Regions from separate parts of the Comamonas sp. C11 genome, predicted to be linked through region 1. Evidence: predicted binding sites of a transcription regulator. Region 1 holds the regulator's gene; each other region holds the start of a gene.
What was found. Region 1 encodes sigma-54, which starts transcription at its own class of promoters, with help from an activator protein. Its sites were predicted from a motif close to TGGCANGNAANCTGCTTT; they were not measured.
Positions count from the first base shown of each region.

Region 2: a site for sigma-54 is predicted at 1,359-1,376, ahead of NOX35_RS00670 (ammonium transporter). Genes of this name have one in related genera too.
Region 3: a site for sigma-54 is predicted at 941-958, ahead of NOX35_RS01035 (TorF family putative porin). Genes of this name have one in related genera too.
Region 4: a site for sigma-54 is predicted at 1,049-1,066, ahead of NOX35_RS24330 (flavin monoamine oxidase family protein). Genes of this name have one in related genera too.

Region 1 is NZ_CP101743.1:5,469,784-5,471,960, forward strand. It holds gene NOX35_RS25260 (aspartyl/asparaginyl beta-hydroxylase domain-containing protein) at 1-119, shown strand, start outside; gene NOX35_RS25265 (RNA polymerase factor sigma-54) at 310-1,911, opposite strand; gene lptB (LPS export ABC transporter ATP-binding protein) at 2,057-2,177, opposite strand, start outside.
Region 2 is NZ_CP101743.1:151,094-153,270, reverse strand. It holds gene NOX35_RS00675 (hypothetical protein) at 1-63, opposite strand, end outside; gene NOX35_RS00670 (ammonium transporter) at 90-1,322, opposite strand; gene cls (cardiolipin synthase) at 1,532-2,177, shown strand, end outside.
Region 3 is NZ_CP101743.1:236,230-238,406, reverse strand. It holds gene NOX35_RS01040 (sulfatase) at 1-637, shown strand, start outside; gene NOX35_RS01035 (TorF family putative porin) at 1,012-1,764, shown strand; gene glnK (P-II family nitrogen regulator) at 1,782-2,120, shown strand; gene NOX35_RS01025 (ammonium transporter) at 2,160-2,177, shown strand, end outside.
Region 4 is NZ_CP101743.1:5,274,784-5,276,960, forward strand. It holds gene NOX35_RS24325 (sensor domain-containing diguanylate cyclase) at 1-825, shown strand, start outside; gene NOX35_RS24330 (flavin monoamine oxidase family protein) at 1,127-2,177, shown strand, end outside.

The DNA of each region.
Region 1 (2,177 bases):
TCTATGCGGGCAAGTACCGCCGCGCCTTCCGCAACTGGAATCCGACCTTCTACAAGATCCTCAAGTTCGGACTGATGATCGGCGTGCTGGTCTGGTTTATCTGGTGGCTGGTTTCTTGATAACCCCCTGAGGCGCTACGCGCCTTCCCCCTGGCCGGGCGCCCCCAAGGGGGACGGCGGCATCGCCGCAAGGGCGGCTCTTGCTCGCTGCCCCTGACTTGAGAAATGCCTTATCAAGGCTCCCGCCCTAAATGCAGAACAAGAAAGCCGCTGTGCGATGCATCAGCGGCTTTCTTGTTTCTGCGGTGCCCTACAGCGCCTTGCGCAGCGTGGTCGTCGGTATCTTGAGCTGCTCGCGGTATTTGGCGACGGTGCGGCGCGCGCACTCGATGCCCTGCTCCTTGAGCATATCGGCCAGCTTGGCGTCCGATAGCGGCTTCTTGGCATCTTCGGCATCGACGAACTGCTTGATCAGCGCACGCACGGCCGTGCTGGAGGCACTGCCGCCGGTTTCCGTGCCCAGGCCCGAGCCGAAGAAATACTTGAGCTCGAAGGTGCCCTGGGGCGTGGCCATGTACTTGGCCGTGGTCACGCGGCTGATGGTGGACTCGTGCAGGCCCAGGGTGTCGGCGATATCGCGCAGCACCAGCGGGCGCATGGCCAGCTCACCATGCACAAAGAAGTTCTTCTGCCGCTCCACGATGGCTTCGGAAACACGCAAGATGGTGTCGAAGCGCTGCTGGATGTTCTTGATGAACCAGCGCGCCTCCTGCAGCTGCTGCTGCAGCGCCGCATGGCCGTCGCTGTTCTTGTGGCGGCGCAGCACACCGGCATAGATGTCGTGCACGCGCAGACGCGGCATGACCTCGGGGTTGAGCTGCACGGAAAAGTCCATCCGGCCGGCGCCGGCCCGCACCGGACGCACGATGACATCGGGCACCACGATATGGCGTTCCACATCGACAAAGCGACGCCCCGGACGCGGCTCCAGTCTGGCAATCAATGCCATGGCCTCGCGCAGTTGCTCCTCGCGCGCGCCGCACAGGCTGGTGAGCTTGCGCAGATCGCGCCGCGCCAGCAGGTCCATGGGCTGCGCACAGATGGCCTGCGCCAGCAGCAGCCGGTTCATATGCGCCTCGGTCGTGCCCTCGTCCTCGGCGGTGCGGATCAGGTCGCGCAGCTGCAGCTGCAGGCACTCGGCCAGATCACGCGCGCCCACGCCCACGGGCTCCAGGCTTTGCAGCAGCTTCAGAGCAATGACAAAGTGCTGCTCCAGCTCCTCGCGCTCTTCCAGGTCGTCGCCGGCTAGGCTCTGCGCCAGCTCCTGCAGGGAATCCTCGAGATAGCCGTCGTCGTTGAGCGACTCGATGAGAAAGCGCAGTGCCGCCATGTCCGCCGCGCCCAGATGCAGGCTCAGCGCCTGACGATGGAGAAAGTCGGTCAGGCTCTGGTGCTCGCGCGCCAGATCGATGGCATCGGTTTCGTCATCGCCATCGCGGTTGCGTGTGGAGCTGCTGGCCGAGGGCGTATCCCACTCGCTGCTGGATTCGCCGCCCCATTCCCCGTCCTGGCCGTCCATGCCGTCGGCCTCCCAGTTCAGCGTTTCCGGGGTCTCGGCACTTGGCGTCTCCGCTATTGTTTCAGCAGCTGCTTGCGTTTGCTTCGCATCATTTTCAGCATGAATACTGTCTGAAGTGTTGTATTCACTTGCGCTAGCAGCTACATCTACAGGAGCATCTCCCGTAGATTCGGCCTCATCGCCAGCACGTTCCAGAAAAGGGTTGTCGACCAGCATCTGCTCGACTTCCTGCGCCAGCTCCAGAGTGGAGAGCTGCAGCAGCTGAATGGATTGCTGCAGCTGCGGCGTCAGCGACAAATGCTGCGAAACGCGTAGCGAGAGACCTGGCTTCATCGAGGCGCGGCTCCCAGACAATCATTGCAAACGCGCACAGTGCCATGGGTTGGCAGCCGGGTCTCCCCAGGGCAAACCCCGGCGCAGCCGGTCAGGGTCCCTTCCGGGGGCAGCGACCACACAAAGTGAAGGAGCGTGGGGGTCATCACATTCTGAAATGTTCGCCCAGATAGACGCGGCGCACATCGGCGTTCTCCACGATCTCCTCGGGCGTGCCTTCGGCCAGCACATGGCCGTCGCTGATGATGAAGGCGTGGTCGCAGATG
Region 2 (2,177 bases), 450 kb from region 1:
CGTCTTGCGGCGCAACACCACATGCAGATGTGCGGCCACCGCCACTCGCTCGCTGTCCTCCATACACCGCTCCTGTCTTTGATGGATCACTAGTGCTGACGCTCCAGATGCAGGCTGATATCCAGGCCTTCCATTTCCTGCACGGCATCCACCCGCAACGGCATCAGCAGACGGATCAGCACCAGCACCCCGGCCGTGGCCGCGGCGCTGTAGGCAGCCACGGCTGCCACCGCAATCAGCTGATTCAGCACCGTGGCACTCGTACCCGCGATCAGAGGGTCGGCAAACACCGCCGTGAGGATGGAGCCGGCAATGCCGCCCACGCCATGCACGCCGAAGACATCGAGCGAGTCGTCGGCCCCCAGCCGGCGCTTGAGCCAGGTTGCGCCCCAGAAGCAGACAGCGCCCGCAATCAGGCCTATCCACACCGCACTGCCCACCTGCACGAAACCGGCGGCAGGAGTGATGGCCACCAGTCCACCCACCATGCCCGAGAGCAGGCCCAGCAAGGTCGGAGCGCCGCGCACCAGCCACTCCACCACCATCCATGCCAGCCCCGCAGCCGAGGCCGCCACCAGCGTGACCACAAAGGCCAGCGCTGCACGACCGTCGGCGGACAGGGCCGATCCGGCGTTGAAGCCGAACCAGCCGAACAGCAGCAGCGCAGTGCCCATGGCCGTCCAGCCCAGGCTGTGCGGCTCGAAAGGCTCGGTGCCATAGCCACGCCTGCGCCCCATCATGAAGGCACAGACCAGTGCCGCCACACCTGCGTTCACATGCACCACGGCACCGCCGGCAAAGTCCAGCGCGCCCAGCTGGTTCAGCCAGCCACCGCTCTCCCACACCCAGTGCGCCACCGGGGCATAGACGAGAACGCTCCACAGCGCGGCAAACACCAGCAGGGCCGCAAAGCGCATGCGCTCGACCACGGCCCCCACGATCAGCGAGGTGGTGATGATGGCGAATGCAGCCTGGAACAGAGCATAGGCCGCTTCGGGCAGATGCGGCGCCAGATGGCTGACCGAGATCACGCTGCGCCGGCCATCAAAGTGCAGTGAGGCGAACCAGGCGCGTCCCAGATTGCCGAGCCAGGGAGACTCGGCGGTAAACGCGAGCGAGTAGCCCAGGCCGAACCAAGTCAGGGTCACCACACAGGCCACAGCGAACACGGCCACCATGGTGTTGACCACATTCTTGCGACGTACCAGCCCCGCATAGAACAGGGAGATACCCGGCAAGGTCATCAGCAAGACCAGCGCCGACGCGACCATGACCCAACCGGTATCTGCCTTGTCGATGGCAGTCAATGGCACCATTTCCATGCACTCCCCCCTGCTTGTTTGCTTTGACAAGAAAAGGAAGCAGGTTCCATGCCAGTGCCATGCCGATGCTCTGCCGCTACACTAATGATAGCAATCCGCACTTTTTCATCAAAGAGTTCGAGCTCATTGCATATGAATCAGGGCTTGCAGCTTGTGCTTGGGGCAGAGCCCGTTATGCTCGACAAGGTCCATCGTTGCTGCACTGATTCATGACCTGGCTGCTGCTGACTCTTCATGTGTTGCTGATTGCCGGCTTCGGCCTGCGCATCCTGCTGCGCAGAGACATGCGGCCCGATGTGCGACTGGCCTGGCTCATGGTCATCGTGCTGCTGCCCTATGTGAGCTGCCTGCTGTACTACCTGTTTGGCGAGGTGGCCCTGGGCCGCGTGCCCGGCCGCAGAAGACTCAATGTGCGCGAGTTCTGCCAGTCCCGCAGCGGCGCCGCGACCGATGCCGGCCGCAGCCCGCAGGCACTTCCGACCATGGCCGATCAATGGCTGCCGGCCTTCCGCTATGCCTCGTCCATCAATGGCTTTGCGCCGCTGCCCGGCCACAGGGCCGAGCTGATGCGCGATGGTGCACATGCCCGTTCGCAGATGCTCGCCGATATGGATGCCGCGCGCCACGATATCAACGTGCTGTACTACATCTGGCTGGACGACGGCACCGGCACCGATGTGGCCCATGCCCTGATGCGTGCCGCACAGCGCGGCGTGACCTGCCGTGCCATGGTCGACGGACTGGGATCGCGCGCACTGACGCGCTCGCCACTGTGGCAGCAGATGCGGCAGGCCGGCGTACATCTGGCGATTGCCCTTCCCATCAGCAATCTGCTCAAGGTCATGCTGACCAGCC
Region 3 (2,177 bases), 530 kb from region 1:
CACCTATCAGCGCATGATCCATCACATGGACGAAGGCATAGGCTGGCTGCTGGATGCGCTGGAGGAAAAAGGCATGAGCGAGAACACGCTGATCGTCTTCACCAGCGACAACGGCGGCGAGCGCTTCTCCAATACCTGGCCCTTCGTGGGCCAGAAGATGGACCTGCTCGAAGGCGGCATCCGCGTGCCTTTGCTGGCACGCTGGCCGGCGCGCATGACGGCCGGAGCCGTCTGCGACACGCCCAGCCTGACCATGGACTGGTCGGCCACCTTCCTGGCCGCCGCCGGCGTATCGGCAGATGCCGACTATCCGCTGGACGGCATCAGCCTGCTGCCCCTGATGCAGGACCAGAGCTGGATGCCCGAGCGCGACCTGGCCTGGCGCATGAAACACCGCGAGCAAAAGGCCTTGATACGCGGCGACTGGAAATATCTGCAGATCGAGGGCATCGAGTACCTGTTCCACATCGGCAACGACCCGCGTGAGCGCGCCAATCTGCGTGACCGTGAGCCCCGGAAACTGGCCGAGCTGCGCAGCGCCTGGGAGCACTGGAATCAGGACTTGCCGCCGATTCCCGAGGAAGCCAAGGTCTCGCTGGTGTTCACCAAGGCAGACCTGCCCCAGGCCAGCTTCTGAATTGCAGCCAACCCCCAAGCCCATCGCCTAGCCGATGGGCTTTTTCCTTGTCAGCGCCCAGACAAAGAGCACGCACTCACTTCCCAATCCCCTGATTGGTGCAAGAACCCGGCAAAAAGCAGAGCCATGGCGGTGCATCGCAAAAACGCACCATCTTGGTGCAATGGATTTCGGCCAGCACCCAGGTGGCGAAAGATGCGCTCAGTGATTGTGAAAACTCGTAGCTTTTTGTACTGGCAGCTATGGCCCGGCGCCTGTTCTCAGAGCATGAGCGGCGGACCACCCGGCAGCAGCCACAGAGACTGGCACGGTCTGTGCTTTGAGAGTTCATCCGAGATTTTTGCCACGAAATTTTCAAACCGGAGGAACCCTGAATGCCTAGTCCCGCTGCAAGCCGTTTCAAGACTTTCGCCAAGACTGCCGCCCTGGCCTGCGCTGTTGTCGCCCCCATGTGGGCCCATGCCCAGCTCTCCGCCAACGTTGCCCTGACTACCAACTACAAGTTCCGTGGTCAGGACCAGGACGCCAGCCGCACCAAGGCCGTCAAGCCCGCGCTGCAAGGCGGTTTTGACTACACGTTCGGCGACAGCGGCTTCTACGTGGGCAACTGGAACTCCTCCGTGGACTGGCTGCCCGGCAACTCGCTGGAAACCGACTTCTACGGCGGCTACAAGTTCAAGGCCGCCGATGTGGACTGGGACGTGGGCATGCTGACCTATGTGTACTCGGGCAATGCCAACGGCAACACCACCGAGATCTACGGCGCCGGTACCTACGGCCCGTTCACGGCCAAGTATTCGCATACGGTGTCCAAGGATTACTTCGGCTGGGCCGGCGCCAAGGCGGGTTCGGGTCTCAAGGGCCGCAACACCGGATATCTGCAGTTCTCCTACAGCCAGGAAGTGATGCCCAAGGTGACACTGAAAGCATCAGTTGGTTACACCCATTTTTCCAGCGACATCAAGGACCTGGGCGTTCCCAACTATGTGGACTACAGCTTGGGTGGTGCCTATGACCTGGGCGACGGCTTCTCTGCAGCAGCAGCGGTGACCGGCGCCAACAAGAAGGCCTACTTCGGCGATGTGAACAAGGCGCGTCTGATTCTGACGCTCTCCAAGACTTTCTAATTTTTCAGGAGCCCGTCATGAAAATGGTGATCGCCATCATCAAACCCTTCAAGCTCGACGAAGTGCGTGAGGCACTTTCCCAAATCGGTGTCCAAGGCATCACCGTGACCGAAGTCAAGGGCTTTGGTCGTCAAAAGGGTCACACCGAGCTGTACCGCGGTGCCGAGTATGTGGTGGACTTTCTGCCCAAGCTCAAGATCGAGGCCGCTATTGCCGACGATCTGGTCGATGCCGCCATCGACGCCATCGAGGGCGCAGCCCGCACCGGCAAGATCGGCGACGGCAAGATCTTTGTGCAGGCGCTGGAGCAGTCGATCCGTATCCGTACAGGAGAAACCGGCGACGCGGCCCTGTAAAGGCCCAGTCTCTCTGGAACCGTTTTGAGAAAGATTGCCATGATCAAGAAATTATTG
Region 4 (2,177 bases), 200 kb from region 1:
TATGCCGTCATTGATGCCTCGGGCTGGGGCATTGTGGCCCAGCGTCCCAAGGCGGCCACACTGGCCCCGCTCAACAAGCTGATGCGCTCCGTGCTCTACAAGACCCTGCCCATCGCCCTGCTGATGCTGGTGGTCATCTGGTGGAGCGCGCGCCACATTGCCAGCCCGCTGCGCCAACTGGCCAATGGCGCTCACGATATGGACAAGCCCGAGACGGCGCAGAACATTCAGGCCGTCAAGTCCTGGTACTTCGAGTCCTACGAGCTCAAGAAGGCCATGCTCAAGGGCCTGAGCCTGCTGCAACGCAATATCACCAAGCTGCGCGAGGATGTGAACACCGACCCGCTGACAGGCCTGGGCAATCGCCGCCATCTGGAGGCTGCCATCACGGCCTTCCAGACGCAAGCGCTGCCGTTCTCGGTGGTTGCCATCGACATCGATCACTTCAAGGATATCAACGACGACTTTGGCCACGATACAGGCGACGAGGTGCTCAGACAGCTCGCACGCACCATGCGCGAGGTCTCGCGTGTCGATGACCTGCCCTGCCGCGTGGGTGGCGAGGAGTTTCTGCTGCTGCTGCCCGGCACGGCTCTGGAGGCCGCCACCCATGTCGCCGAGCGCCTGCGCCAGATGGTCGAGAAGATGGAGATGCAGCATGTGGGCCATATCACCATCTCGCTGGGCGTGGCCCACTGGCCCGACACCGACCCCGATATCAAGGCCGTCTTCCAGCAGGCCGACGTCATGCTCTACGCGGCCAAGCGGGGCGGACGCAATCGTGTCATGGTCAGTGAGGCCAGCGAGCCTCCCAGCGAGCTCTGAACCCGGCGACACCGTAGTTCCAGTCCACTCTCAAGGCGTATCCGCTGTCACAGCCGATACGCTTTTTTTGAGCTCATTGTGTGACTTCTCTGCACCAATTTGGCCATTAATGCTTCAAATTAGTGAGCATGCACCATACGCTTCAAGAGGATCGAGCGCAGATTGCTCTGAATTACATAACAAGTAACTGATTTCATTGAACTAATACCTCGAGCCCCTGCCCTGGCACAGCTCTTGCTGAAAACCCTTGCCCCGCAGCCCCGGATGGACAGCGGAATACACAACAGCAAAGGAATTTCAGATGCCAGAGCCAAGCAAGCATGTCAGTCGCAGACAACTGCTCTCGATGATCGGAAAGGTCGCGGGCGGCAGTGCCATGTATCAAGCCATGAGTTCACTGGGCTATGCCGCCGAATCGCATTACAGCGGTCCGGTCAAGCTCGGCAACGCCAAACCTGGCGCATCGGTTCTGGTGCTGGGCGCTGGCCTGGCAGGCATGGTGGCAGCCCACGAGTTGCGCGCGGCCGGCTACAAGGTGCAGTTGCTTGAATACCAGAGTCGCGCTGGCGGCCGCTGCTGGACGCTGCGCGGCGGCGATGAGTTCAGCGAACTCGACGGCACGCGCCAGAAAGTGGGCTTTGCCAAGGGCAACTACTTCAACCCCGGCCCCTGGCGCGTGCCCTACCACCACCATGCGATGCTGGACTACTACAAGCGCTTCGGCATCAAGCTCGAGGCCTTCAACCAGGTCAACTACAACGCATATCTGCACAACAGCAAGGCCCTGGCCGGCAAGCCCCAGCGCTTTCGCCATGTGCAGACCGATGTCTATGGCCATGTGGCCGAGCTGCTGTCCAAGGCTACCAATCAGGGCGCACTGGACCAGAGCGTCAGCCGGGAAGACAAGGAACGCCTGCTGGAGAGCCTCAAGGCCTGGGGCGTGCTGGACAAGGAGTACCGCTACCGCGCCAGCAATGCGGTCAGCGATTTCCGGGGCTACGACATCGACCCCGGCGGCGGCCTGATGGCGCAGGCCAAACCTTCGACGCCCATGGGCCTGCACGAGCTGCTCGAGTCCAATTTGTGGCGCCAGATGGGCGTGGGCAATATCTACGAATTCCACAGCGCCATCTTCCAGCCCGAAGGCGGCATGGACATGCTGGCCCAGGCCATGGCGCGCGATCTGGGCCCGGCCATACGCTACAACGCAAAGGTCACCAGGATCGCCCAGAACGACAAGGGCGTGACCGTGGACTATGTGGACGCCCTCAAGCCCGGCAGCACGCTGCAGGCCCGCGCCGACTGGTGCGTGTGCACGATTCCGCTGTCCATCCTGAGCCAGATCGAAGTGC